2 regions of the Amycolatopsis sp. lyj-90 genome follow, and region 2 is predicted to be linked to the other one. Evidence: riboswitches for the same ligand, from Rfam matches in the RefSeq annotation. Region 2 holds a riboswitch; the other holds the start of a gene.
The links. Region 2 has a riboswitch for glycine ahead of gcvP (aminomethyl-transferring glycine dehydrogenase). Riboswitches for the same ligand answer to the same signal wherever they lie in the genome.
Positions count from the first base shown of each region.

Region 1: another riboswitch for glycine. It lies ahead of gcvP (aminomethyl-transferring glycine dehydrogenase); the one in region 2 lies ahead of gcvP (aminomethyl-transferring glycine dehydrogenase).

Region 1 is NZ_JAJPWP010000001.1:1,021,251-1,035,580, forward strand. Features, by position in the region: gene ACLJPX_RS04280 (hypothetical protein) at 1-583, shown strand, start outside; gene ACLJPX_RS04285 (hypothetical protein) at 779-1,036, shown strand; gene ACLJPX_RS04290 (hypothetical protein) at 1,051-1,428, opposite strand; gene ACLJPX_RS04295 (hypothetical protein) at 1,452-2,105, opposite strand; gene ACLJPX_RS04300 (hypothetical protein) at 2,270-2,503, shown strand; gene ACLJPX_RS04305 (CDP-alcohol phosphatidyltransferase family protein) at 2,541-3,152, shown strand; gene gcvH (glycine cleavage system protein GcvH) at 3,241-3,624, shown strand; gene garA (glycogen accumulation regulator GarA) at 3,750-4,217, shown strand; gene ACLJPX_RS04320 (MerR family transcriptional regulator) at 4,214-4,975, shown strand; gene ACLJPX_RS04325 (bifunctional nuclease family protein) at 5,195-5,668, shown strand; gene ACLJPX_RS04330 (TetR/AcrR family transcriptional regulator) at 5,835-6,455, opposite strand; gene ACLJPX_RS04335 (MerR family transcriptional regulator) at 6,753-7,334, shown strand; glycine riboswitch at 7,381-7,477, shown strand; gene gcvP (aminomethyl-transferring glycine dehydrogenase) at 7,650-10,529, shown strand; gene ACLJPX_RS04345 (nuclear transport factor 2 family protein) at 10,533-10,895, opposite strand; gene ACLJPX_RS04350 (helix-turn-helix domain-containing protein) at 11,007-11,834, shown strand; gene ACLJPX_RS04355 (aldo/keto reductase) at 11,883-12,710, shown strand; gene ACLJPX_RS04360 (hypothetical protein) at 12,834-13,520, opposite strand; gene ACLJPX_RS04365 (3-methyladenine DNA glycosylase) at 13,614-14,330, opposite strand, start outside.
Region 2 is NZ_JAJPWP010000007.1:78,900-93,229, forward strand. Features, by position in the region: gene glyA (serine hydroxymethyltransferase) at 1-797, opposite strand, end outside; gene gcvH (glycine cleavage system protein GcvH) at 801-1,178, opposite strand; gene gcvT (glycine cleavage system aminomethyltransferase GcvT) at 1,196-2,287, opposite strand; gene gcvP (aminomethyl-transferring glycine dehydrogenase) at 2,296-5,127, opposite strand; glycine riboswitch at 5,171-5,275, opposite strand; gene ACLJPX_RS26695 (hypothetical protein) at 5,490-5,864, opposite strand; gene ACLJPX_RS26700 (3-oxoacyl-ACP reductase) at 6,114-6,881, opposite strand; gene ACLJPX_RS26705 (aldehyde dehydrogenase family protein) at 6,881-8,245, opposite strand; gene ACLJPX_RS26710 (gamma-glutamyl-gamma-aminobutyrate hydrolase family protein) at 8,242-8,955, opposite strand; gene ACLJPX_RS26715 (glutamine synthetase family protein) at 8,936-10,300, opposite strand; gene ACLJPX_RS26720 (general stress protein) at 10,528-11,052, shown strand; gene aspS (aspartate--tRNA(Asn) ligase) at 11,120-12,373, opposite strand; gene ACLJPX_RS26730 (hypothetical protein) at 12,690-13,610, opposite strand; gene ACLJPX_RS26735 (helix-turn-helix transcriptional regulator) at 13,723-14,330, opposite strand, start outside.

The DNA of each region.
Region 1 (14,330 bases), on a different contig from region 2:
GGCCCACCACCCGTGGGAGAAGATCACGGCGATGTCGATCGGCGGAGTGGTCTTGGTGCTCGGCGTCGCCGTGGCGTTCTCGGTGACGAGGCCGGTGACCGTGCGGAAGTCGCTTTCTTTCCTGGCAGGGTTCGTCTTCGGCGCGTATGTCGTGCTGGCGCCGCTCGGTTTCGGCTGGACGGCGTACCGCGAGGCGGCCGATCCCGTTCCGAACCTGTGGGAATACCGCCGCGAGGCCTGGGGTCCGCCGCCGGTGATCGGCAAGGGACAGGCCGCGGTGTCGGGGGACTCGACCGTGCGTGTGCTCGACAGCCGAGCCGAGCCGCCCGAAGGCGCCGAGGCATGGCTGGGCGGATTCCACGTCCTCGCCTTGCGAGTCGAGACGTCCCGCCTGGGAGACACGGCGCTGGAGCTGTCGGCCGACGAACATGGCGCCCCGCGGCGGGTCGAGGACTGCGCGGGCGCTCCCGGTGCTTTCGACGGCACCGCGGGTCTCGTCTGTTTCGTGGTCCCGTCGGGATATCAGCCGAAGTACCTTGTCGTCGGCGAACTCGACCGGGAAGTCCTGCTGACACTCCAGTGACTCGAGGAAAGGAATTTAGTGCCGGGCAAACCGCAGAATTCCAAAGTTCTCTTTCGGGCGCTGTTGGCCGGGGTCCCGTACGTCTTCCTGCTGTGTGTCGCCTGGGGATACTTCGGTAACCACGTACGTGAAGTGAACACCGGTGAGGAAGTCGCGGTCACCGGGATCTCAGGGTGTACCGAGGAGGGAGCGCCGATGAGCGGTCAGATTCCCTACTGTTCGGGGGAGTGGCGGTTCGACGACGGGAGCACCGGTCGCGGGCGCATCGAGGGCGACAAGGCCGCGGAGGGCGACAGGATCTTCGCCGGGGACGGATTCGTCTACCGGTCGAAGTCCGCGCTGATCTGGAGGATGTCGATGGTCGGCCTGTTCGGCGTGGTGCTGCTGGGCCTGGCGATCGGCCTCGGCGTCCTGTACCGGCTGGACGCGGTCCGGCGGCGTCAGGAGAACTGACGCCGCCGGAGCGCTCAGACCCGCGTCGCTTCGATCTGCCGCTCGTCCTCGGTCGAACAGCTCGTCACCGGATCGTTCGGCCCGCTCCCGCACGTCCAAGCGCCGATCACCACCGGCCCGGGGCCCTGCGGCGAAGCGGCTTCGGCGGGGGTCAGCTTGGTGAAGTAGTCCGTGAGCACCTGTGTCGCTTCGGCGCAGTCGGTATTCCCGTGGGCGACGACCTTGTTCTTCGCGCCCTGGAGCCCGGCGACCTCGCCGCACGGTGTTCCGGGCGGTGCCGGTGTGACGGCGGGGGAGGACGGGGCCTGCGCGGCCGACGGGGCGGGATCGGCGCCGCAGCCGCTCAGCAGGACGACGGCGAGCGCGGCGGGAAGTACGGCGAGGCTCTTCATGGGCCCTTCTTCTCGGGGATGGTTCATTCGACGGGGACGACGGCGGCGAACACGTTGTGGTCGCCCTTGCTGCAACTGGTGCCGCCCTGGGCGGCGGGTGCGCCGGAGACGCACAGCCACCCGTCGACGGTCTCGCTCACGGGCTCGTCCGAGCCCGCGGACTGGCGGCCGGCGATCGTCTTGTGGAACGAGCCGACGATCCCGGTCGCGTCCGCACACGAGACACCCGGTCCGTTGAGCACCTGAAGGGTCAGCCCGCTCGCCGCGGTGACCGTGCCGCACGAACCCTGTACCGGTTCAGCGGGTTTCGGCTTGGGAGCGGGATTCGGGGCAGCGGACGAACTCGGCGCGGTCTGAGACGGGATCGGCGGTACCGGTGCGCTGGAGACGTTCGAAAGGGGCGCGGGCGGTGAGACCGACATGGAGGTGACAGGCGGTGGCGGATCTTCGCCCGAACAGGCGGCGAGCGTTCCCGTGGCGGCACAGACCGCGATCAGGCGCCGCCACGTTCCCGTGGTCGTCGAGACGGGCAAGGCGATCCTTTCGTCGGCCGTTCCTGGCCTGCCCATTCTGACCTGGGCGAGCCCGATGCCGTGGCATTGAGCCACGTTCGATTCGCGGGAGGTTATCGCGCCGACGGTGCGACGGTACGCGAGGACCGCCCAATCACTGTCCATTGTGGACAATTAACATGCCGTTCACACCGTGACAACACCCTGCTGTCGTCGCGAACCGATCGGACGAATCCGGCGCCCGGGCGTTAACGCCGGGCCCTGTTCTGCCGAAAACAAAGGTAGCGCTCCGGCGTGTCCCAGTCCCCGTCACCGAAACCGTGAGAGCGATGAAGACCGACGAACAGAACGACCCCGCGTCATTCGAGGCCACCGCGCCGGCGAGCACGGAGCTGCCACCCACGGCACCGTGCACCGTCGTCTGGTGCGGCGGCCGCCCGTACGTCCTGGAAAGTTCCTCCGGGCACACCCGCTGGATGGGTACCGACTACCGGGGCAGGCCCGTGGCGCTGACCAGCGCGGACCTGCAACGCCGCGGCTGGAGCCACACCCGGGCCAGCTGACGCGGGAGGACCTGCCGCCGCTGGATAGGCTGAGCGGGTGAGTACGCCCCCCGAACCGAGCGTGACCAGCGAAGAGCCGTCTTTGCTGCGGCAGGCCCTGAACGTTCCCAACATGCTTTCGATCCTCCGGCTCGCCGGGGTGCCGGTCTTCCTGTGGCTGCTCCTCGGCCCGAAGGAGGACGGCTGGGCGTTCGCGCTGCTCGTGTTCAGCGCGCTCACCGACTGGCTCGACGGCAAACTCGCCCGCTGGCTCAACCAGATGTCGCGGCTCGGTCAGCTGCTCGACCCCGCCGCGGACAGGCTCTACATCCTCGCGACCCTCATCGCCTTCCTGATCCGCGACATCGTCCCGTGGTGGGTGGTGGTCCCGCTGGTCGCCCGCGAGGCGGTGCTGGGGGTCTGCGTGCTGCTGCTGCGGCATCGCGGGTTCGCCCCGCCGGAGGTCACCTACATCGGCAAGGGCGCCACCTTCGTGCTGATGTACGCCTTCCCGTTCCTGCTGCTCACCCAGGGCGGATCCGACATCGCCGCGTTCGCGCGTCCGATCGGGTACGCCTTCACGGCGTGGGGTGCGGTCCTGTACGTCTATTCGGGCGTGTTGTACGTCGTCCAGACGGTGCGGGCCCTGCGATCCGCCGATCGCGGCTAGCTAGCGGGAGGCGCCGGGCGCGTGCCCCGGCGGGATGCGAAACTGCGCGCGTCGGTTTCGAGCGAGGGCATGAGAAAGGGGAGCGGCGTTGTCCACTCCAGAAGAACTGCGCTACACCGAGGAGCACGAGTGGGTCTCCGTACGCGACGGAGGGCTCGTGCGCGTGGGCATCACGGAGTACGCCCAGGACCAGCTCGGTGACGTGGTGTTCGTCGACCTCCCCGAGGTCGGCAAGCAGGTCGGCTCCGGCGACGCCTTCGGCGAGGTCGAGTCGACCAAGAGCGTTTCGGAGCTGTTCGCCCCGCTCGACGGCGAGGTGGTCGCGGTCAACGACGCGGTGGCCGAGTCGCCCGAACTGATCAACAGCGACCCCTACGGTGAGGGCTGGCTGGTCGAGCTCCGTCTCGACGACGCGAGTTCGGTCGATTCCCTGCTCGAGGCCGAGGCGTACCAGGCGCTGATCAAGGAATAGCCGCAGGCCGCGGCCCTCCCGCGAGAGTAGGGGGAGCCGCGGACCGGAGATTCGATCAGGCACGGTACGTTTGACCTCTGCACGTTCTTGAGTAGTGGCAACACACATGCGTTAGGAGAGCTCAGGTGAGCACGAACGACGGGCCCGGCGTTCCCCCGGAGCAGTCTCCGGAGCGGACTTCTGTCTTCCGGGCCGACTTCCTGGCCGACGTCGAAGGCACTGAGGCTCCTCCGGCTGCCGAGGCCCCCGTCCAGGGTGTGGACGCGCTGCCCGCGGGTTCCGCGCTGCTGGTCGTCAAGCGCGGCCCGAACGCGGGTTCGCGCTTCCTGCTGGACCGCGACACCACCAGTGCGGGACGGCACCCGGACAGCGACATCTTCCTCGACGACGTCACGGTTTCCCGGCGGCACGCCGAGTTCCGCCGCGAGGGTGGCGAGTTCGTCGTCATCGACGTCGGCAGCCTCAACGGCACCTACGTCAACCGCGAGCCGGTCGACCAGGCCGTCCTCGCCGGTGGCGACGAGGTACAGATCGGCAAGTTCCGCCTGGTCTTCCTGACCGGCCCGGGTTCCGGGGGCCAGGGGGCACGGTGACGGCGGCCGGGCGGCCTGATCGGGATGCGTCGCAGCGCGATGGGTTGAGCATCGGGGCCGTGCTGGCACAACTGCGCGGCGACTTCCCCGACGTCACCATCTCCAAGATCCGGTTCCTCGAAGCGGAAGGTCTGGTCCAGCCGGGCCGGACCCCGTCGGGGTACCGTCAGTTCGCTCCGGCGGACGTGGAGCGCTTGCGATTCGTCCTGTCCGCCCAGCGGGATCACTACCTTCCGCTGAAGGTCATCAAGGAACAGCTCGACGCGGCGGATCAGGGTGCCGCGCCTTCGGCGGCGGCTCCCAAACCGCCGCGGAAACTCGTTTCGCTCGAGGCCCCGGGGGAGAACGGCGGACTGCCGTCCCCCGGGGACTTCGAGACCGATCGCGAGATCAGGCTGACCGAGGAAGATCTGCTCCGCCAGGCCGGCATCGACGCCGCCACCCTGGCTGAGCTGCGGCAATACGGTCTCGTCCGCCCAGGCGCGGCGGGGTTCTACGACCCCGACTCGGTCCTCGTGGCGAAGACCGTGAAAGCGATGACCGAATTCGGTATCGAGCCGAGACATCTGCGTGCCTTCCGGGCCGCGGCCGACCGCGAAGTCGGCCTGCTGGAGCAGATCGTGACCCCGGTGTATCGGCACCGTGACGAGGACGCCCAAGCGAGGGGCGACGAGGTCGTCCGCGAGCTCGCCGCACTGACCGTGGCGTTACATACGCTCTTGGTGAAGGCCGGAATACGCGCCGTCACGGGCGGCTGAGCGGCTCCGGGGACACAGGAACCCTTGTGAGGCCACTTGTCAATGACTGAATGTTCGGCACCCTATGCCGTACCGTGAGAGTCGGGTTTGCCACGGGCGAACCGAGAATGTCAGGACAGCGAGCACAGCGCTCGGAAGACGGGTAGCGTCGGGATCACCGTCGCTTGATCGTCGAGACAAGCGTTGCAGCCCGTGCGCACGAGAGGGAGGCGAAGCCCGATGAGCGAGATGCGCGTCGTCGGCGTGCGGGTGGAGCTACCCGCGAATCAGCCGATCTTGTTGCTACGGGAAACCGAAGGCGAGCGGTACCTGCCGATCTGGATCGGCTCGGTCGAGGCCACCGCCATCGCCTTGGAGCAGCAGGGAGTCCGCCCGGCCCGTCCGCTCACCCATGACCTGCTCAAGGAGGTCATCGGGGCGCTGGGCCGTGAGCTGGAGCAGGTCGTCATCACCGACTTGAAGGAAGGCACGTTCTTCGCGGAACTGGTCTTCGACGGGGACATCCGGGTTTCGGCGCGGCCGAGCGATTCGGTCGCCCTGGCGCTGCGGGTGGGGGTTCCGATCCACGCCGTGGACGCGGTGCTGGAGGAAGCGGGCCTCATCATTCCCGACGAGCAGGAGGACGAGGTCGAGAAGTTCCGCGAGTTCCTCGACTCCGTCTCGCCGGAGGACTTCCGCGGCGCTGACACTTAATCGCGCTAACCGGGATCGCGCTGCCAGGGCGCGCCTTGGCAGGTGAACTCGCGTTCTCCCGAAGGGCGCCCTGCCATCGCGATCCCGGGGCCTGTCGGCCGAAAGGCGCGCGACTTCAAAAGATCAGAAGACCTCGGTCACCTTCGTGGTGCTGCGTCAGGCGGGGTCACTTTGGTGCGGCGGTGGCCCGCGTGAACAGGTCCGCCAGTTCCCGTCCGTACCGCTCCAGGTCCAGCTTCGGGTCGGCCGCGAACTTCGCGGCGACGCCGTCGACGGCCTGGGCGATCGACAGCGCCATCACGTCCGGCGCGAAGTCGCCGAAAGCGCCTTCTTGCTGTCCCTGTCGCAGTTGACGCTCGAGCCGGCCGGTGCGGAACTCTTCGACGATCGGCGCCGACATGAACCAGCCTTCGGCGTCCGATCCGCTCGAAGCCATCTCGACCATGACCCGCACCAGCTCCGGGTACGAGCCGAGGAACTCGATCTCCGCTTCGATGTACCCGCGCAGCAGCCCGGCCCGGTCGGTCGTGCCCTGGATCCGCTCCTCGAGGAACTTGTCCTTCATCCCGGTCGCGGTGGTGACCACGGCCTGCATCAGACCGGCCTTGTTGGTGAAGTGGTACGAGATGATCCGGGTGCTGGACAGCCCGGCCCGCTCCTTGATCTTCGCGAACGACGTCTTGTGGTAGCCGAGATCGGAGATCGTCGCGATCGTGGCGCCGACGATCTGGGCCCGCCGGGCGGCTTCGGTGACCGACAGCCCGAGCTCCGCCTGCACCTCTTGCATGGCGCTTTGGGTGGAAGGAGTTACTTGCATGAGTAAAAAATAACACGGCTGAGTAAAAGTGGCAAGCGCGCAGCCGAACGGGGGACTGTTTCCGACAAGCCTCAAGAAGAGCTTGAGGTTGACCGCGCGTCGCGTTGACCGCTCTGCCGGACGCGCTTACCGTCAATGGAGGTAAATCGCCAAGGTGTGATTCGGATGTCTGGGGCATCCGTCTTGACGATGAACTCCGGTGCGGACTCACGTGGGTCCGCGCGGCTTTGTTCGCCGGCCGCCAGGTCGGGCGAGGGGAGGCATGGCGTGGTCGAGGCTGGTAGCCCTCAAGAGCCGCTCGTTCCGGTCGCTGACGGCGAGCAGGGCGAGCTGTTCCCCGACTCTTCCCTCCCGGACGAACTCGTCGGCTACCGCGGTCCCGCCGCCTGTCAGATCGCCGGGATCACGTACCGGCAGCTCGACTACTGGGCCCGCACGAAACTGGTCGCGCCGAGCATCCGCACGGCGCACGGCTCCGGTTCGCAGCGGCTCTACTCGTTCAAGGACATCCTCGTCCTGAAGGTCGTCAAGCGGCTGCTGGACACAGGTGTCTCGTTGCAGAACATCAGGGTCGCCGTCGACCACCTGCGTTTGCGCGGTGTCCGCGATCTGGCCAAGGTCACCCTGTTCTCCGACGGCACCACCGTCTACGAGTGCACGTCGCCCGAAGAGATCGTCGATTTACTCCAGGGCGGGCAGGGCGTTTTCGGCATCGCGGTCAGCGGGGCGATGCAGGAGATCAGCGGGACCATCCACGAGTTCCCGGCCGAGCGGGCCGACGGCGGCGTGATCGAAACCGTCACGCCCGACGAACTCACGCAGCGCCGTAACGCACGTCGCACCGGCTGATCATGAAGCCGCGCGAGCGGCAGGGTAGGCTCACTTCCGCGGTCGACGAATCCGCGCGGGAGAGACCGGGCCGATAACGGCCCGGCGCCGAAGGAGCAAGTCCTCCCCGGAACCTCTCAGGCACCCTGGACCGCGCGGACTAGACGCCTCTGGAAAGTGAATCGTCAGGTCACCACCTGGCGGCTCCGCCGACGGTGCAAGCCCGACTCAACCCACGGGCGAAACTCTCAGGCGCCCCCACGGGGGTACGGACAGAGTGGGGAGGGCCAGGGACAATCCGTCCCGGCCCCGCCCCCGCGTCTTGGGAGGTCCCCGATGGAGCCTGATTCACTGGCCGCGCTCGAATCCGGAACCCCCTTCGCGGACCGGCACATCGGTCCCGGCGCGGAGGAACTCGCACGCATCCTCGACGTCGTCGGCGTCGGTTCCCTCGACGAACTGGCCGAGCGCGCCGTCCCCGCGTCGCTCCGGGAATCCGCGACTCCGCTGGAGCTGCCTCCGCCCGCCACCGAGACGGCCGCCCTCGCCGAGCTCCGCGCGCTCGCCGCGCGCAACCGGCCGATGGTCCAGATGATCGGCCTCGGCTACCACGACACCGTCACCCCGCCGGTCATCCGCCGGAACGTGCTGGAGAGCCCGGCCTGGTACACCGCGTACACGCCGTATCAGCCGGAGATCTCGCAAGGCCGCCTCGAAGCGCTGCTCAACTTCCAGACCATGGTGGCCGACCTGACCGGCCTGCCGATCGCGAACGCTTCCATGCTGGACGAGGCGACCGCCGCGGCGGAGGCGATGACGCTGGTCCGCAGAGCGGGCAAGGCGAAATCGAACCGGTTCGTGGTCGACGAGGACACGCTGCCGCAGACGATCGAGGTCCTGCGCACCCGTGCTGAACCGCTCGGCATCGAGCTGGTGACCGCCGACCTGTCGCAGGGCATCACCGGACTCGGCCTCGGTGGCGACTTCTACGGAGTGCTGCTGTCCTATCCCGGCGCGTCCGGCGTCGTCCGCGAATGGGACCACACCATCGCCGAGGCCAAGGCGCTGGGCGCGGCCGTGGTGATGGCCGCGGATCCGCTGGCCTTGACCCTGCTGCGGTCGCCGGGCGAGCTCGGCGCCGACGTCGCGGTCGGATCGACGCAGCGATTCGGTGTCCCGATGGGCTTCGGCGGCCCGCACGCGGCTTACCTCGCCGTCCGGCAGGGGCTCGAACGTCAGTTGCCCGGCCGGCTCGTCGGAGTGTCGAAGGACGCCGACGGCGCTCCCGCGTACCGGCTCGCCCTGCAGACCCGTGAGCAGCACATCCGCCGGGAGAAGGCGACCAGCAACATCTGCACCGCGCAGGTGCTCCTGGCCGTCATCGCTTCGATGTACGCGGTGTACCACGGTCCCGAAGGCCTGCGCGCCATCGCCAACCGCGCGCACCGGATGGCCACCGTGCTCGCGGCGGGGCTCGCCGAAAGCGGCGTGGACGTCGTGCACTGCGAGTTCTTCGACACCGTCATGGTCTCCGTCCCCGGCCGCGCGACAGGCGTCGTCGGCACCGCGAGAGAACTCGGCGTCAACCTCCGGCAGGTGGACGCGGACCACGTCGCCGTCGCCTGTGACGAGACGACGACCCGCGAGCACCTCTCCTTGGTGTGGAAGGCGTTCGGTGTCGCGGTGTCCGATGTGGACTCGCTCGACGCGGACACCGCCGACGGGTTCCCGCCGGATCTGCGCCGCACGAGCGACTACCTGACGCATCCCGTCTTCCACGCGCACCGCTCGGAAACGGCACTGCTGCGGTACCTGAGGGCGTTGTCCGACAAGGACGTCGCACTCGACCGGAGCATGATCCCGCTCGGCTCGTGCACGATGAAACTCAACGCCACGGCCGAAATGGAGCCGATCACCTGGCCCGAGTTCGCCGGCCTGCACCCGTTCGCGCCCGCGGAGGACGCGGCCGGTCTGCTGTCCATCGTCAAGGATCTGGAACAGTGGCTGGCCGGGATCACCGGCTACGACGCGGTTTCCCTGCAGCCGAACGCCGGAAGCCAGGGCGAGTTCGCCGGACTGCTGGCGATCCGGGCCTACCATCGCGAACGCGGGAACGCGGCGAGGGACGTCTGCCTGATCCCGTCGAGCGCCCACGGGACCAACGCGGCCAGCGCGATCATGGCGGGGATGCGGGTGGTCGTCGTGAAATGCGACGACGAGGGGAACATCGACCTCGCCCACCTCAAGTCCACGGTGGACGAGCACGCGGACGACCTGGCCGCGATCATGATCACCTATCCCTCCACGCACGGCGTGTACGAGGACACCGTCCGCGAGGTCTGCGCGCTGGTGCACGACGCGGGCGGCCAGGTGTACGTCGACGGCGCGAACCTGAACGCGCTGATCGGGGTGGCGCAGTACGGCCGGTTCGGCGCCGATGTCTCCCATCTCAACCTGCACAAGACCTTCTGCATCCCGCACGGCGGCGGCGGACCGGGTATCGGCCCGATCGGCGTCCGCGCGCACCTGGCGCCGTACCTGCCGAACCACCCGCTGCAGCCGGACGCGGGCCCGGCCACCGGCGTGGGTCCGATCAGCGCGGCCCCGTGGGGAAGCGCGTCGATCCTGCCGATTTCCTGGGCCTATGTCCGGATGATGGGTGTCGAAGGCCTGAGGCGCGCGACGCTGACCGCGGTCGCGAACGCCAACTACGTCGCCAAACGCCTCGCGGAGCACTACCCGGTGCTGTACTCCGGCCACGACGGTCTGGTCGCGCACGAATGCATCCTCGACCTCCGCGCGCTCACCAAGCGGACCGGCGTCACCGTCGACGACGTCGCCAAGCGGCTGGCCGACTACGGCCTCCACGCGCCGACGATGTCCTTCCCGGTCGCGGGCACGCTCATGGTCGAGCCGACCGAGAGCGAGGACCTCGGCGAACTCGACCGGTTCTGCGACGCGATGATCGCGATCCGCGGCGAGATCGAGAAGGTCGCTGCGGGGGAGTGGCCGGTGGCCGAGAGCCCGCTGCGGAACGCCCCGCACACCGCGCGCTGCCTCGCGGGTGAGTGGGATCGCCCGTACAGCAGGGAGATCGCGGTCTTCCCGGCCGGGTTCACGGCGGCGAAGATCTGGCCTCCGGTGCGGCGGATCGACGGGGCCGCGGGTGACCGCAACCTCGTCTGCTCCTGCCCGCCGCCGGAGGCCTTCGCCTGACCGTCAGCCGGGCATCTTGTCCAGAAAGCCCAGCACCTGCTTGATCCGCCCGTCCTCGACGGTGATGACGTCGAAGCCGATCGCCAGCGGTTCCGCCGCGCCGTCGGGGCCGAGGTACCACTGGAACCGCGCGATGTCGTGGTGCGCGTCGGGGGCCGCGGGCAGGCTGAACCTCAGACCGGCGAACTGGGCCTGAGCGCCGGCGACGAAGCCGTCGACACCGTCGTGACCGGTGACCGCGCCGAGCGGGTCGGTGTAGGCGGCGTCCTCGGTGAACACTTCGGCGATGAGCGCACGGCGCTGGTCCGCGTCGGTCTCGTTCCACACGGCGATGTACTGCTCGGCGACGCGCTGGATGTCCGACATGGTGTCCTCTTTCGTTGTGGGGTAACCGATGCCGCAACTCTGTCCGCCGGAGGTGGGTCCCGTCGATTACGCGGGAGGTAATGGCGGCCCGGCGCGCGTGGCCGTAAGTTCGTGATCGTGACGACCACAGTGATCGCGAGCCGCGCCGGCCGCCCCGTCGGCGAACTGCTGCGGGAATGGCGTGATCGCCGCCGGATCAGCCAGCTCGACCTCGCCATCTCGGCGGAGATCTCGACCAGGCACCTGAGCTTCGTGGAGACCGGGCGGTCCAAGCCCAGCCGCGACATGGTGCTGCGGCTCGGCGAGCATCTGGAGGTGCCCTTGCGGGAACGCAATCAGCTGCTGCTGGCGGCGGGCTACGCGCCCGCGTACCCCGAGAGCGGGCTCGGCGACCCGGAGATGGCGGCGGTCCGCAAGGCGGTCCGGCAGTTGATGACGAGTCACGAGCCCTATCCGGCCGCCGTCGTCGATCGCGGCTGGAACCTGGTCGACGCCAACGCGAGCGTGTCGATCATGACCGACCTGGTCTCGCCCACCTTGATGACCCCGCCCGCCAACGTCCTCCGGCTGACCCTGCATCCGGAAGGCATGGCGCCCTACGTGCTCAACCTGGGGGAGTGGCGTGCCCACCTGCTCGGCAGGTTGCGGCGCCAGGTCACCCAGACGGCGGATCCGGTGCTGACGGCGCTGCTGGAGGAACTGCTCACCTATCCGTGCGACGATCCCGTCCCCGAGGTGGAGGTTCCCGGCCCTGGCGACATCTTCGTCCCGCTGCGACTGCGGCACGAGGGCGTGGATCTCACGTTCTTCAGCACGGTCTCCACCTTCGGGACGCCGTTGGACATCACGGTCGCCGAGCTGGTGATCGAGTCGTTCTTCCCGGCCGACACGGCCACGGCGGAGTACTTGCGCGCGTACGCCGGGCGCGGGGTGGGATGATGCCGGGCAAGAAGCCCAGCCACCGACTCCAGTGAGGATTTCCCTTCCATGGCCGTGCCTTCCGTCGTCCTGAACAACGAGGTAGCCATCCCCCAACTCGGTTTCGGCGTCTGGCAGGTGCCCGCGGGCGACACGGCCAAAGTCGTCCGTACCGCCATCGAAGCCGGGTACCGCAGCATCGACACCGCCGCGTCGTACCGGAACGAAGCCGGTGTCGGCGAGGCGATCCGCTCGGCGGGCGTGCCTCGCGACGAACTGTTCATCACCACGAAACTGCCGAATCCGGGCCACGGGTACGACGAAGCGCTCCGGGCGTTCGACGCGAGCCTCGCGGAACTCGGCCTCGAGCACGTCGACCTCTATCTGATCCACTGGCCGATGCCGACGCGCGGCAAGTACGTCGAAACCTGGCGAGCGCTGGAAAAGCTCTACGCGGACGGCCGCGTGCGCGCCATCGGGGTGTCGAACTTCCACGTCCCGCATCTGCGGCGGCTGTTCGGCGAGACGGGGATCGTGCCCGCGGTCAACCAGGTCGAACTGCACCCCCGGCTCCAGCAGAAGGCGCTGCGGGAGTTCCACGCCGAGCACGGGATCGTCACCGAGGCGTGGAGCCCGCTCGCGCAGGGATCGCTGCTCTCGGACGCGACCCTGTCCGCCCTCGCGGCCAAGTACGGCAAGAGCCCGGCGCAGCTGGTGCTGCGCTGGCATCTGCAGCTCGGCACCGTGGCCATCCCGAAATCCGTGACCCCGTCCCGGATCCGCGAGAACTTCGACGTCTTCGACTTCGAACTCGCCGAAGACGATCTCGCGGCGCTCGCCGAGTTCGACGACGGGACCCGCACCGGCCCCGACCCGGACACCTTCGACCTGGTCTGAGGACTCGTGTGTGGTAAGGACGGTTCTAACCGCCCTTGCCACTCACGAGCCTTTCCTGACATCCCAGGTACGGGAAAGGCCCCTTCCCGAGCGGTGAAGGGGCCTTTCCCGTATTCCCTGAGCTCAGGTGGCCTTGATGCCCGCGGCGGCGAAGTCGGCCTGCTGGGCGGGCTGCTGCAGGAACTGCCGGAACGTCTGCGAGGCGCGCATCTGGACCTCGTCGATGTTCTTGCCCGCGAGCCCGACGAGCGGGTAGTCGGCGGACCGAGCGGTCGCGACCGACTGGGCGGGCGAACCGACCAGCTCGGGCTTGGCGGTGTTCAGCTCGGTCACCCAGTACGAGGACTCGGGGATCCAGGCGGCGGGGAGACCGCCGATGGAGTCCAGGTTCGTCCGTCCGACGAGGCCGTCGAGGACGGAAGCGGAGGACAGCGCGTCGATCTGGATGATCACGCAGTGGTCGCGGACCACGGTCGCGGCGTTGTTCCACCGCTCGGCCGCCGCCCGGAGGGGCTTCTCGATGCTGGGGGTGACCACGACCCGCATCGGGGTGTCACCGGCGCTGCAGGCCTTGGCCTGGGCTTCGGCGCGGGTGTTGAGCTCCCCGTCCGCCCAGTTCCAGCCGAACACGCCGACCGCGACCAGGACCAGGAGGACCAGGCAGGCGATGGGCCACTTGGCGATGCGGCGCCGCGGGGCCTTTTTCCCGACGATCCGGTGCGAACCGGTCGCCTCGCCGCGTCCCTCGAGCCGCTTCGGCGGGTCGAGGGGGTGCGGCACCGGCTCCTCGGCCACGCTGTGTCGCCCCATCGTTGTCCTTTCGAAACGTGCGCGCTCGCGCTGCGTATGCAATCAAACCGTTATCACTCTAACAGGGGAGGATGTTACGGGGAATGCGACGACTCACAGTTGTTTTCCGCGTGTCGCGGGCGCCTTCTTTAGCTCGGTGAGCAGTCGTTGGCAATGCGCTATCAGGTGCTCACGCAGCGGCGCGGCCCGGCGGGCGAAACCGGCCTGGGCGCGAGCGTACTCGGCCCGGCCTTCCGGGCTCTCGATCGGCACCGGCGAGTACCCGAACGCCGCGAGGTCGTAGGGGCTCGCCCGCATGTCCAGCTCCCGGATGTCCGCCGCCAGCTCGAAGCAGTCCCCGACCAGCTCGGCGGGGACGAACGGGTCGAGTTTGTAGGCCCACTTGAAGAGGTCCATGTTGGCGTGGAGGCAGCCCGGCTGCTCGAACTCGATCTGGTTCTCCCGCTCCGGCCGCAGCGTGTTGCGCGGCCGGGCGGGCTCGGTGAAGAACCGGAAAGCGTCGAAATGCCCGCACCGGATCTCCAGCGACTCGACGACGCCGTCCGTTCCGGCCGAACCGAGCCGGAGCGGAAGTTGTGAGTGACGAACCTCATTCGCCGATTCCCGGTAAACCATTGCCCATTCGTGAAGGCCGAAACAACTGAGCCTCGGCGCGCGGGACGCGGTCGCGGAAAGCAGGCCGAGGACGAATTCGGCGGTCTTGGCCCGGCCCTCGGTGAAACCCGCCGGATCGAGCACGACACCGTCCGGCGTCTCGACGTAGCCCTTCCGCTCCAGGAACCGGTGCGCGGACCGGCCTTCGAGCGCGAC
Region 2 (14,330 bases):
AGCGGACCGCCCTGCTGGCCGGGGAACACCGCGGAGTTGATCTTCTTGGCGAGATCCTGGCGGCACAGGATGATGCCGCCGCGCGGGCCGCCGAGGGTCTTGTGCGTGGTCGTGGTGACGATGTCGGCGTAGGGCACCGGGCTCGGGTGCAGCCCGGCCGCGACGAGACCGGCGAAGTGCGCCATGTCGACCATGACCTTCGCGCCGACCTCGTCGGCGATGCGGCGGAACTCGGCGAAGTCGAGCTGACGCGGGTACGCCGACCAGCCGGCGATGATCAGCTTCGGCTTGTGCTCCTTGGCGAGGCGCTCGATCTCCTCGACGTCGACGATCCCGGTCTCTTTGTCGACGTGGTAGGCGACGACGTTGTAGAGCTTGCCGGAAAAGTTGATCTTCATCCCGTGGGTCAGGTGACCGCCGTGGGCGAGGTCGAGACCGAGGATGGTGTCGCCGGGGTTGAGCACGGCGACCATGGCGGCGGCGTTGGCCTGCGCGCCCGAGTGCGGCTGGACGTTGGCGTGCTCGGCGCCGAAGAGCGCCTTCGCGCGGTCGATCGCCAGCTGCTCGATGACGTCGACGTGCTCACAACCGCCGTAGTAGCGGCGGCCGGGGTAGCCCTCGGCGTACTTGTTGGTCAGCACCGAACCCTGCGCCTCGAGCACGCCCACCGGGGCGAAGTTCTCCGACGCGATCATTTCCAGGGTCGACTGCTGCCGGTCGAGTTCGGCGGCGACGGCCACGGCGACCTCGGGGTCCACCTCGGACAGGCTCGCGTTGAACACGGAAGCGTTGGTCATGGATCAGCTCTCCTGGGTGAGCACGGCGTAGGCCTGGGCGTCGAGCAGGGCGGGCACGTCGCCGGACAGACGCACCTTCAGGAGCCATCCTTCGGCGTACGGGTCCGAGTTGATCAGCTCGGGGGTGTCCGTTGTGGCCTCGTTCACCTCGACGACCTCGCCGTCCACGGGCGCGTACAGCTCGCTGACCGACTTGGTCGACTCGACCTCGCCGAACACCTCGCCCGCGGTGACGGTGTCGCCGACCGAGGGAAGCTGGACGAACACGATGTCACCGAGCGACTCGGCGGCGAAGGCGGTGATGCCCACGGTGGCGACGCCGTCGACGACGTTCAGCCACTCGTGTTCCTTCGTGTACTTCAGGTCCTGGGGGATGCTCATGGTCGTTCAAGGGCCTTTCAGGCGCGGGAGTAGAAGGGCAGGGCGACGACCTCGACGGGCTCGATGCGGCCCCGGATGTCGACGGAAAGCTCGGTGCCGGGCTCGGAGTGCTCCCGGTCCACGTAGGCCATGGCGATCGGGTAGCCCAGGGTCGGCGACAGGGCGCCGCTGGTGACCTCGCCGATCTCGGTCTCGCCCGCCAGGACGGAGTAGCCGTGACGCGGCGCGCGGCGGCCGGAACCCTTGAGGCCGACGCGAACCCGGGGAACGTCCTTCTTGGACAGCTCCTCCAGCGCGGCCTTGCCGACGAAGTCGCCCGGCTTCTCGAACTTGACGACGCGGCCGAGGCCGGCCTCGAACGGGCTCAGCTGGAGGCTGAGTTCGTTGCCGTACAACGGCATTCCGGCTTCGAGACGCAGCGTGTCGCGGCAGGCGAGACCGGCCGGGAGCAGACCGTGCGGCTCGCCCGCCTCGGTGAGGATGCGCCAGACGGCGGGAGCCTCACCGGCCGGGACGTACAGCTCGAAGCCGTCTTCGCCGGTGTACCCGGTGCGGGCGAGCAGGACGTCGTGACCCTTCACGACGGCCGGGACGCTCGCGTAGTACTTGAGCGCGCCGAGGTCGGCGTCGGTGACCGCGCCGAGGATCTCGACGGCCTTCGGGCCCTGGACTGCGATCAGCGCGACGTCTTCGGACTTGTCGTCGACGACGGCGTCGAAGCCGGAGACCCGGGCGGCCAGCGCCTCCGCGACCACGGCGGCGTTGCCCGCGTTGGCCACGACCAGGAACTTCTCGTCTTCGAGGCGGTAGACGACCAGGTCGTCGAGCACGCCGCCGGTCTCGTCGCAGATCATCGTGTAGCGCGCCCGGCCCGGCTTGACGCCGGACAGGTTGCCGACCAGCGCGAAGTCGAGGACGTCGGCGGCCTGCGGGCCGGTCACCTCGATCTCGGCCATGTGGGACAGGTCGAACAGGCCCGCGGTCTCGCGGACCGCCTTGTGCTCAGCCAGTTCGCTGCTGTAGCGGATCGGCATCGACCAGCCCGCGAAGTCGGTGAACAGCGCACCCAGTCCTTTGTGGACTCCGTGCAGGGACGTCTCTTTCGACATCAAGTGCCTCAGTTCTCGTAGGCGTTGAGCGGCGGGCAGGAGCAGACGAGGTTACGGTCCCCGCGCGCACCGTCGATGCGGCGCACCGGGGGCCAGTACTTGGCCTTGCGGTTCACTCCGGCGGGGTACACCGCCAGTTCGCGGTCGTAGGGCAGGTCCCAGTCGCCGACCAGGGTCTCGGCGGTGTGCGGGGCGTTGCGCAGCGGGCTGTTGTCCGCGGCCCACCGGCCCTGGGCGACGGCGTCGATCTCGCCGCGGATGGCGATCATCGCCTCGATGAAGCGATCGATCTCGCCGAGGTCCTCGGATTCGGTCGGCTCGACCATCAGCGTGCCCGCGACCGGGAACGACATGGTCGGGGCGTGGAAGCCGTAGTCGATCAGGCGCTTCGCGACGTCGTCGACGCTGACGCCGGTCTCCTTGGTGAGGCCGCGCAGGTCGAGGATGCACTCGTGGGCGACCAGGTCGTCCTGGCCGGTGTAGAGCACCGGGTAGTGCTGGTTGAGGCGCTTGGCCACGTAGTTCGCGGCGAGGACGGCGACCTGCGTCGCGGCGGTGAGCCCGCCCGCGCCCATCATGCGGACGTACGCCCACGAGATCGGCAGGATCGACGCGGAACCATAAGGAGCGGCGCTGATCGGGCCGACGCCGGTCGAGGGACCGGCCTTCTCCAGCAGCGGGTGGTTCGGCAGGTACGGCGCGAGGTGCGCGCGCACCGCGACCGGGCCGACGCCGGGGCCGCCGCCACCGTGCGGGATGCAGAAGGTCTTGTGCAGGTTCAGGTGCGAGACGTCGCCGCCGAACTCGCCCGGCTTCGCCAGGCCCAGCAGGGCGTTGAGGTTCGCGCCGTCGACGTAGACCTGGCCGCCCGCGTCGTGGACGATCTTGGCCAGCTCGTCGATGCCGTTCTCGTACACACCGTGCGTGGACGGGTACGTGACCATGATCGCGGACAGCGTGTCGCGGTTGGCCTCGACCTTGGCGCGCAGGTCTTCGAGGTCGACGTTGCCCTCGTCGGTGCACTTGACCACGACGACGCGCATCCCGGCCATGACGGCGGAAGCGGCGTTCGTGCCGTGCGCGGACGACGGGATCAGGCAGACCTCGCGCTCGGCCTGGCCGTTCGCGTGGTGGTACGCGCGGATCGCGAGCAGACCGGCGAGCTCGCCCTGGCTGCCAGCGTTCGGCTGCAGCGACACCTTGTCGTAGCCGGTGACCTCGGCGAGCCAGGTCGACAGCTGCTCGACCAGCACGTGGTAGCCCTCGGCCTGGTCGGCGGGGGCGAACGGGTGGATGCCCGCGAACTCGCGCCAGCTGATCGGCTCCATCTCGGTGGTGGCGTTGAGCTTCATCGTGCAGGAGCCGAGCGGGATCATGCCGCGGTCGAGCGCGTAGTCCAGGTCGGACAGGCTGCGCAGGTAGCGCAGCATCGCGGTCTCGGAGCGGTGCGAGTGGAAGACCTCGTGGGTGAGGTACTCGCTTTCGCGGCCGAGTCCGGTGGGCAGCGCGCGGGCGTCGTCTGCGGCGGTGTCGACACCGAAGGCGTTGAGCACCTTGGCGATGATCGCGGGCGTGGTGACCTCGTCGACGGCGATGCGGACGTGGTCGGCGTCGACCGGGCCGAGGTTGATCCCGTTCTCGCGCGCGACGGCGACGACCGCTTCGGCCTGGCCGGGCATGCGGGCGAGGACGGTGTCGAAGAAGCCCTCGTGGACGACCTCGACGCCACCGGCGCGCAGTGCTCCGGCCAGCCCTGCGGCGAGCTCGTGGACGCGGGTCGCGATGCGCTTGAGGCCGTCGGGGCCGTGGTAGACCGCGTACATCGCGGCGAGCACGGCGGGCAGGACCTGCGCGGTACAGATGTTGGAGGTGGCCTTCTCGCGGCGGATGTGCTGCTCACGGGTCTGCAGCGCGAGGCGGTACGCGGGGTTGCCGTCGGCGTCGACCGAGACACCGACCAGGCGGCCCGGCAGCGAGCGCTCGAGCCCGGTGCGGACGGCCATGTACCCGGCGTGCGGGCCGCCGTAGCCGAGCGGGACACCGAAACGCTGGGTGGATCCGGCGGCGATGTCGGCGCCGAACTCACCCGGCGCGGTGATCAGCGTGAGGGCGAGGAGGTCGGCGGCGACGGTGTACAGCGCGCCGGCGGCCTTCGCGGTCTCGGAGATGGCGGAGTAGAAGCCCGCGCCGCGCAGCACGCCGGAGGCGCCCGGGTACTGCACGACGACGCCGAAGAACTCCTCCGGCAGGCCGGTGAGCAGGTCGCGGACCTCGACCTCGACGCCCATGGCCTCGGCGCGGGTGCGGACGACGGCGATGGTCTGCGGCAGGCACTCGGCGTCGAGGACGACCTTGTTCGACTTCGCCTTCGACGCGCGGCGCATCAGCATGACGGCCTCGGCGACGGCGGTGGACTCGTCGAGCAGGGAGGCGTTCGCGGTGGCGAGACCGGCCAGCTCGGAGACCATGGTCTGGAAGTTGAGGAGGGCTTCGAGACGGCCCTGCGAGATCTCCGGCTGGTAGGGCGTGTACGCCGTGTACCAGGCCGGGTTCTCCAGCACGTTGCGGCGGATGACCGCCGGGGTGACCGTGTCGTGGAAGCCGAGGCCGATCATCTGCGTCATCGGCTTGTTGAGCGCGGCGAGCGCGCGAAGTTCGGCGATGGCGTCCTCTTCGGACGCGGCGGGGGGAAGCTCGAGGTCACGGGTGACCCGGATCGCGGACGGCACCGCGGCCTGTACCAGGGCATCGAGGCTGCCGTAGCCGACCTCGGCGAGCATCTTGGCCTGCTCGGACTCCGAGGGGCCGATGTGCCGGTCGTCGAAGGACGTACTGGTCAAGGGAGCTCCTTCAATCAGGCGCCGGATAGACCGGTGCGCTGGGAACTCCCCCTCTGTCATGGCACCTGAGAGTTTCACCGTCCGTGAAGAGGACGGCTTTCACCTTGGGTGAGGCGCACTTGCGCGCCTGCTTTCCAGAGTGGCCTCGCGGAAGCGGTAGTGGGTACCTGAGAGATTCCGGGGAGTTTGCTCCTTCGGTGCCCCACCACGTTCGTGGGGGCTCTCCCGCTCCAGCTCAACGGCCCGATCTGCAGTTGTGCGCACACCGTACCTGGCGTGTTCGGCGCGCGTCTACTTCTGGCCGGGCACGTCACTTCTCCCGTTCGCCCGGACACCCGACGTGCCCGGGCCGTCGGGCCTGGCTAGGCGTTCTCCATCATCATTTCGGCGGTGATGGTGCCGCAGAGCTCGGCGCAGCGCGTCATCATGTCCGCGGCCTCGGCGAGTTCGGCGTCGCCGGTCTTGGCGCACTCCTCGGCGCACATGCGCATCATCTGGGAGGCGAGGCCGCACATCTTCGCGCACATGCGCATCATCTCGAGGTCGGCGATCATGGCCGAACAGCGCATCATCATGTCGGCACTCATGCGGGACATGTCCGCGCAGGTCACCATCATCATCCCGAGCTTGGCGCCGCCGATCTCCATGCAGCGCGTCATCATCTCCTCGCACCTGACGTGGCACTCGTTGCACAGGTCGATGCAGTCGCGCATGGCGGTGCTCATCTGCCGGGTCATCCTGGGGGCCTCCGCGCTTCTCGGATCGCGGAACCGGGTGGCTCCGCGTCCCAGAACTACCGCGCAGGCCAGAGGGCCGCCATCCCAGCCACCGGGACGAGTGACGCCGGGTCGGGCGGGCGGTGAAGGGGCCCTTCACCGCATGGCACGTGGGGAAAGCGCCCTTCACCGCGTGCCATGCGGGGAAAGCGTCCTTCAGCTCCCGGGACCGGGGCCAGGCATGCCGCAAGTAGTCGACTACTTGCGCCCTTACAGCGGGGTGACGTAGGCCCCCGAGATCCCGCCGTCCACCAGGAACTGCGACGCCGTGATGAACGAGGCGTCGTCGCTCGCCAGGAAGGCGACCGCGCCCGCGATCTCCTCCGGTTCCGCGAACCGCCCGACCGGCACGTGCACCAGCCGCCGCGCGGCCCGCTCGGGGTCCTTCGCGAACAGTTCCTTCAGCAGCGGCGTGTTCACCGGACCCGGGCACAGCGCGTTGACCCGGATGTTCTCCCGCGCGAACTGCACGCCCAGTTCCCGGCTCATCGCCAGCACCCCGCCCTTGGACGCGGTGTAGGAGATCTGCGACGTCGCCGCGCCCATCACCGCGACGAACGACGCGGTGTTGATGATCGAGCCCTTCCCCTGCCGCCGCATGTGGGGCAGCACCGCCTTGCAGCACAGGTACACCGAGGTCAGGTTGACCTTCTGCACCTTCTCCCACGCGTCGATGCCCGTGGTGAGGATCGAGTCGTCCTCGGGCGGGGAGATGCCGGCGTTGTTGAACGCGACGTCGACCGAGCCGAAGGTGTCCACAGTGGTCTGGAACAGGGCCTCGACCTGCTCGGCGTCGGTGACGTCGGCCTGCACGAACAGGCCGCCGACCTCGTCTGCCGCGGCCTTGCCCGCCTCGGCGGAGATGTCGCCGATGACGACCTTCGCGCCCTCGCTCGCCAGCCGCCGCGCGGTGGCGAGGCCGATGCCGCTGCTGCCGCCGGTGATGACCGCGACGCGGCCTTCGAAACGCTGAACCATCATTCCTCCGTGCTGATGAATACGTTTTTGGTCTCGGTGAAGGCATCGACAGCGTCCGGGCCGAGCTCGCGGCCGAGCCCGGACTGCTTGAACCCGCCGAACGGCGTCCAGTACCGGACGGACGAGTGCGAGTTCACCGAAAGGTTCCCGGCTTCGACGCCGCGCGCGACGCGGAAGGCGCGGCCGACGTCGCGGGTCCAGATCGAGCCGGACAGGCCGTACTCCGTGTCGTTGGCCATGGTCACCGCGTCCGCCTCCCCGTCGAACGGGACGACCGCGACGACCGGGCCGAAGATCTCGTCCGAGGCCAGCGGATGCCGCAGGTCCGGCGGGGTGACGACGGTCGGCGGGAACCAGTTGCCCGGCCCCAGCGGCGCGCTTCCCCGGAACGCCACCGGCGCGGCGTCGTCCACATAGGACGACACCTTCGCGTGGTGCCCAGCCGAGATCAGCGGGCCCATCTCGGTCACCTCCAGGCGGGGATCGCCGACGACGACACCCTTCACCGCGGGTTCCAGCAGCTCCATGAACCGGTCGTACACGCTCGCCTGCACCAGGATCAGCGACCGCGCGCAGCAGTCCTGCCCGGCGTTGTCGAACACCCCGTACGGCGCGGTGGCCGCGGCCTTCTCCAGATCCGAGTCGGCGAAGACGACGTTCGCGTTCTTGCCGCCGAGTTCCAGCGTCACCCGCTTCACCCGCGCGGCGCAGCCCGCCATGATCTGCTTGCCGACCTCGGTCGAGCCGGTGAAGACGATCTTGCGCACCGCCGGATGGTCCACGAACCGCTGGCCCACCACGGATCCCTTGCCGGGAAGCACCTGGAAGACGTCCGCGGGGATCCCGGCCTCCCTGGCCAGCTCACCGAGGCGGATCGCGGTCAGCGGGGTGAGTTCGGCCGGCTTGAGCACGACGGTGTTCCCGGCGGCGAGCGCGGGCGCGAAGCCCCAGCCCGCGATGGGCATCGGGAAGTTCCACGGCACGATCACCCCGACCACGCCGAGCGGCTCGTGGAACGTCATGTTCACCCCGCCGGGCACCGGGATCTGCTTGCCGATCAACCGTTCGGGCGACGCCGAGTAGTACGTCAGCACGTCGCGGACGTTGCCCGCCTCCCAGCGCGCGTTGCCGATGGTGTGACCCGCGTTGGCGACTTCCAGCTGGGCGAGGTTCTCGATGTCGGCGTCGACGGCGTCGGCGAACCGGCGCAGCAGCCGCGCCCGGTCGCCGGGGGCCACCGCGCGCCAGGCGGGGAACGCCGCCTGCGCGCGGGCGATCGCCGCGTCGGTCTCCTCGGCCGAGGTCAGCGCGACCGACCGCACCACCTCTTCCGTGGCGGGGTTGATCACCTCGAACGTGGTCATGCGCGCTCCTTCGCAGCTGTCACGAGTGCCTCGAAAAGCCTTGTGTCGTCGAGATTCTGTTCTGGATGCCATTGGACACCGAGTACGAAACCGTCGCCGGGCAGTTCCGCCGCCTCGATGGTCCCGTCGGCGGCCCAGCCGACCGGGACCAGCCCGTCGCCGAGCTTGTCGATGGCCTGGTGGTGATAACACGGCACCTTGGTCTCGATGCCGAGGATCGACGCGGCCCGGCTGCCCTCGGCCAGGGTCACGGTAGTGGTGCCGAAGGTCGCCGGCGCGGGCTGGTGATCCTTGGTGTCCAAAGTGTCCGGAAGGTGCTGGGCGAGTGTCCCGCCCAGCGCGACGCTGAGCACCTGCAACCCGCGGCACACGCCCAGCACCGGTTTTCCACTGTCCAAAGCGGACCTCAGCAGCCCGAACTCGAACGCGTCCCGGTTCGGCCTCGTGTACGTCGTCGCGTGCTGCTCCTGGCCGTAGCGCGCCGGTTCGATGTCGGCGCCGCCGACCAGCACGAGACCGTCCACGGCGGACACCAGCCTCTCGTGCGCCTCGCTCACCGGCGGCAGGAGGACCGGGATCCCGCCCGCCGCGACGATGCCGTCCACGTACACGCGGTGCAGCAAAGCCGCTTCGGTCTCCCACACCAGGAACTTCGCGGGCTCCAGATAGCAGGTGAGCCCGATCAAGGGTTCAGAGACGTTCGAAGCCACGGATCCTCTCCCAGTCGGTGACAGCGGCGTCGTACGCGGTGAGTTCGACCTTCGCCGCGTTCAGGTAGTGGTCGACGACCTCGTCCCCGAACGCGGTCCTGGCGAGCTCACTCTGCTCGAGCAGCGCGGCGGCCTCCCGCAACGTCGTGGGCACGGTCGGCTTGTCGGAACCGTAGGCGTTGCCCTGGAACTCGGGCTCCAGCTCGAGTTCGTTCTCGATGCCGTGCAACCCGGCCGCGATCAGCGCGGACACCGCGAGATACGGGTTCACGTCGCCGCCGGGCACCCGGTTCTCGGTGCGGAGCGACTCCCCGTGCCCGACGACGCGGAGCGCGCACGTGCGGTTGTCGGTGCCCCACGCGACCGCGGTCGGCGCGAAGCTGCCGGGGACGAACCGCTTGTAGGAGTTGATGTTCGGCGCGAGGAAGTAGGTCAGCTCACGCAGTCCGGCGAGCTGCCCGGCGAGGAAGTGCTCCATCAGCGGCGAGAACCCGCCGGGCCCGTCGCCCGCCAGGACGGCCTCGCCCGCGGTGGAGCGCAGGCTGATGTGGATGTGGCAGGAGTTGCCCTCTCGTTCGTTGTACTTCGCCATGAACGTGAGGCTCTTGCCCTCCTGCGCGGCGATCTCCTTGGACCCGGTCTTGTAGATGCTGTGGTTGTCGCAGGTGGCCAGCGCCTCGGCGTAGCGGAACGCGATCTCGTGCTGGCCGGGGTTGCACTCGCCCTTGGCCGACTCGACGTACAGCCCCGCGCCGCCCATGTCGTTGCGGATCCGGCGCAGCAGCGGTTCGATCCGCGAGGTGCCGAGCATCGAGTAGTCGACGTTGTACTGGTTGGCCGGGCGGAGGTCCTGGTACCGCTTGTCCCAGGCCGACTCGAAGGTGTCGTCGAAGACGATGAACTCCAGCTCGGTGCCGACGTGGGCACTGAGACCGAGCGCGGCCAGCCGGTCGAGTTGCTTGCGCAGGACTTGCCGCGGCGACGGGGCCACGGCGCCGCCTTGCACCCGTTCGAGGTCGGCGAGGACGAGCGCGGTGCCCTCCTGCCACGGGAGCAGGCGGAGCGTGTCGAAGTCCGGTCGCATGACGAAGTCGCCGTAGCCGGTCTCCCAGGAAGACATCGCGTAGCCGTCGACGGTGTTCATGTCGACGTCGACGGCGAGCAGGTAGTTGCACGCCTCGGTGGCGTGCTCGACGACCTCGTTGAGGAAGTATTCGGCGGCGCAGCGTTTGCCCTGCAGCCTGCCCTGCATGTCGGTGATGGCCACCAGCACCGTGTCGACGGTGCCGTCCTCGACGAGTTCCCGGAGCCGATCCAGTGTGAGCATGCCGCGCCTGTTCGCCATCAGCCTCACCTAAAGGTTCGAAGCGGTACCTTTGCGGCTTCTTCCTACCGGGTCAGCCGGACCCGGTCAACTCGACCAATGGTCTGATCGGTTACCCATTGCGGACTGTAGTTGATCCCTGGGCGGATTGTCTGTGATGCCCGGCTGAGAAGATGCTGTGAATCCCGCCGGACGGGAGGAGATCCGTACCTCCGGAACGTTGTACGGATCAAGAGAGGTGAGAAGGAATGACACAGGCATTCACGCAGCAGACCACGTTCACCGAGCCCCAGGGGCGGGCTCAGCTTCCGACGCTGCCCAGCGGGTGGCCGATCGGCTCCTACGAGTCGTACTCCGATGCGCAGCGTGCGGTCGACCACCTCGCGGGAACGGACTTCCCGATCACGGACGTGACCATCGTCGGTGTCGAACCAATCCTGGTCGAGCGGATCGCCGGGCGGATGGGCTGGAGCAAGGTGCTGACCAGCTCGGCGCTGTCCGGCGCGATGTTCGGTGTGTTCCTCGGCCTCGTGCTGAGCCTGCTGAACCCGGGCGCCGGACTGGTGCCGATCCTCGTCGGCCTCGTCGGCGGTATCGGGTTCAACCTGCTGTTCGGCGCGCTGGGGTACGCGGCTTCGAAGAACAAGCGCGGTTTCATCTCGCAGAGCCAGCTGGTCGCCCGGCGCTATGACGTCCTGGCCCAGCCGCGCAACGCCGAGAAGGGCCGCGCCCTGCTGGCCGACCTGGCCGCCAGGAGCGCGTTCATCCACTGAGCCTGATGTGTCATGAAAGGGGCTTTCAGGACGGATTTCGTCCTGAAAGCCCCTTTCATGACCTCCACTACGGGGTCAGGCGGTGCAAGTCCCGCGGGAACAGCGTCGCCTGACGCACGTTGGGCAGCCCGAGCACCCGGGCCGTCCAGCGTTCGAGACCGAGCGCGAACCCTCCGTGCGGCGGCATCCCGTGCGCGAAGACGGACAGGTAGTCGCGATACGGCTCGGCGGACTCACCCCGCGCCGCCAGCGCGGCGAGGTAGTCGGCGTGCCGGTGCAGCCGCTGGCCACCGGTCACCAGTTCCAGCCCGCGGAAGAGCAGGTCGAAACTGTTCGAGTACTCCGGCCGTTCCGGGTCCGGATGCGTGTAGAACGGCCGCTTCGCCATCGGATATCCCGTGACGAACAGGAATTCCGACCCGTGTTGGCGCAGCGCCCAGTCCGAAAGCAGCCGTTCGTGCGCGGGCGCGAGGTCCGGCTCGCCCCGCGGGTCTTCACCGGACAGCCGCGCGATCAGCGCTTGAGCGTCCGCGAAATGGATCTCCGGGATCTCCCCGGGCACCACGACACCGGTCTCCGGGACGGCGGCGGCCATCCCCGCGACCACCTCCCGCAGCACGGCCATCACGTCGTGGTGGCCGTCGATGAAACCGAGTTCGGCGTCCAGGCTGGTGTACTGCGCGAGATGCCGCGCGGTGTCGTGCGGTTCGGCGCGGAAGACCGGCCCGACCTCGTAGACCCGCTCGAACACCCCGACCAGCGCTTGTTTGTAGAACTGCGGCGATTGCGCGAGGAACGCCCGCTGACCGAAGTAGTCGATGCCGAAGACGCATCCGCCGGATTCGGTCGCCGACGAGACGATCTTGGGCGTCTGGGTTTCGGTGAACCCGAGACCGTCGAGCGCGGACCGGAAGCCGGCGACGCTCGCCGCCGCGATCGTGAACGCCTCCTTCAGCCGCGGATGCCGCAACGCGACGGCGGCGTTGTCCAGCATCGTGGGCAACGTGGCCCGCGGCGACGGCCGGTAGAGGTCGAACGGGGGCGGCTCGGCCGGTTCGGACAGCAGCCCGATCGCCGGCTCGGTCAGTTCCAGGCCGCCGGGAGCCTGGGGATTGGCCGTGACGAGGCCTTCGACCTCGACCACGGTCTCCTCCGGCGGGCCGCCGGGTTCGGCGAGGACCACCTGGGCGAGTCCGGAGCGGTCCCGGATCACCAGGAAGGTGACGGATTTCAGGCGGCGCCGGCGGTGCACCCAGCCGGCGATGCGGACACGGCCGCCGACGTGCCGGGGCAGGTCGGCGACGAGGACACGCGAGATCATCACAACTCCTGTACGGATTGCGCGACCCCTTGGGAGTGCGGGCGAGAAGGGAACTCGCGGTACCACCGCACTTTCGCCGCCGCCCTGGACGAGCGGCGGCCTCGAAGGCCCGATGACGGGGGCCGGACGGCGGGGCATGGGGCGCGGACGCCGTTCCTCCCCGCACTCGGGAGGGTCTTCACCGAAGGGCGCGAGGCCGCCTTCCCAGCTACCGGCGGCTCTCTGGGTCTCGCGTGCTCCCCTGGCTACTCGTCTCCGTCAGCGTGTTGCCCCGGAGGTTACGACCTCCGGGGCACCGCTCGCATCCGTGTTTCGGTCAGGGGGCGACCATGTCGAACCAGTTGAAGTTCTCGATCATCTGCCGCGTGCTGCCGATGTACTGCGGCCCGGTGAGCTCCCACCGCTCGACGAACCGGAAGGTGCCCGGCTCCAGGCTCTCGTCGACGCCGGTGTCGGGGTCGTCGGTGACCGGCCGGTACTCCCAGATCGTCTTCTTCTCCAGCGTGACGTCCAGCAGCTGGTACTCCGACTGCGTGCCCAGGTAGCCCGGCGCCTTGTGGTCACCGGCGCGCCCCGGGTCGGACAGTTTCAGCTGGACGGTGTCGCCGTTGAACGAACCCTTCGCCGCGACCACGGTGACGATGTGCCCGCCGGAGCGCTGCAAGCTCCCCCATGGTCCGGCCTTGTAGCGGCCGTACGCGATCTGGAGCGGCCCTTCGTTGAGCTTCTTCGCCAGTTCGCCGGAGAAGTCGGCCGTGCCCGCGGTGCTCACGTTCCCGGTCGAGGACGTCCAGCCCGCGTCCCGCGCCGGTTTCGTGGCGATGGTCCACGCCTTCTGCAGATTGCCGAGCGTCGTTTTCCCGTCGTACTTGGCATCGACGCCGATTCGCCCGATCGAGTTGGTGATGACGTTGTAGTCGGCCGGGTCCTTCGGATCGAGCTGGCCGACCCGGGTGGTCACCCAGCCGACCGGCGCGTTCTTCACATGACCCCAGTAGTGCAGGACGTTATACAGCGAAGCCGGTCCGCAGTACGCGTTGCCGTCGTTCTCCAGTCCGGCGCGGAACTGGTCGACGTCGCTGACCCCGCACTGTTTGACGTCGAAGTCGGCGCCGGTGACGTCGGTGGCCTTGACGCAGGGGGCGGGGGTGCCGATCTTGTCCGCCGCGGCGGTACCGGGGAGGGTGGCGACGGCGGTGAGGGTCGCTGCGGCGGTGAGGATCAGGCTGCGGATCATGGCTCCTACCTTCGGGTTCGTCCGGCTCGGTAGGTAAAGACTGATCTTCGCGACCCCCCAGACGCATGAGGGGAGATCCCTCAACTCTGTCGGGCTCCGGTCTGGGGGTCCCTCACGAAAGGACTCGCGCCAGTTCTCGCCGTCCGGCGATGCCGAGCTTCGTGTAGATCCGCCCGAGGTGGTTCTCGACCGTCTTCGGGGTGACGAAAAGTTCCTGCGCGATCTCGCGGTTCGCGCGTCCGGACGCCGCCAGATCCGCGACCCGGCGTTCGCTGGCGGTCAGTGAGGACGGGCCCGCGAAGACCATCCGCCGCGGCCGGTCCCCCAGGGCCTCCAGTGCTTCGACGGCGCGGGTGCGCAGCACGACCGAGCCGCATTCGGTGGCCAGTTCGATCCCGCGGTTGAGCGGGGTCCGCGCGTCCGTGCGGCGCCGGGCGACCCGCATCGCCTCGCCGAGGTCGATCAGCGAACGGGCGAGGTGCAGCCGGGCCGGGGACCGCTCCAGCACCCCGACCGATTCGGCCAGCAGGTCCAGCCGCCGGTCGCCGTCGGCGTGCGCGAGCAACCGCAACGCGGCGCCGATCTCCGTCGTGGTCCCCCACTTGCGCGCGATGCTCACCTGTTCCTCGGCCAGTTCCAGGGCGTGGTCCGACTCGCCGAGCAGCATCGCGGCGCGCACCGCGGGGACCCGCCACGGGATGGTCGGCGGGTCGACCCCCG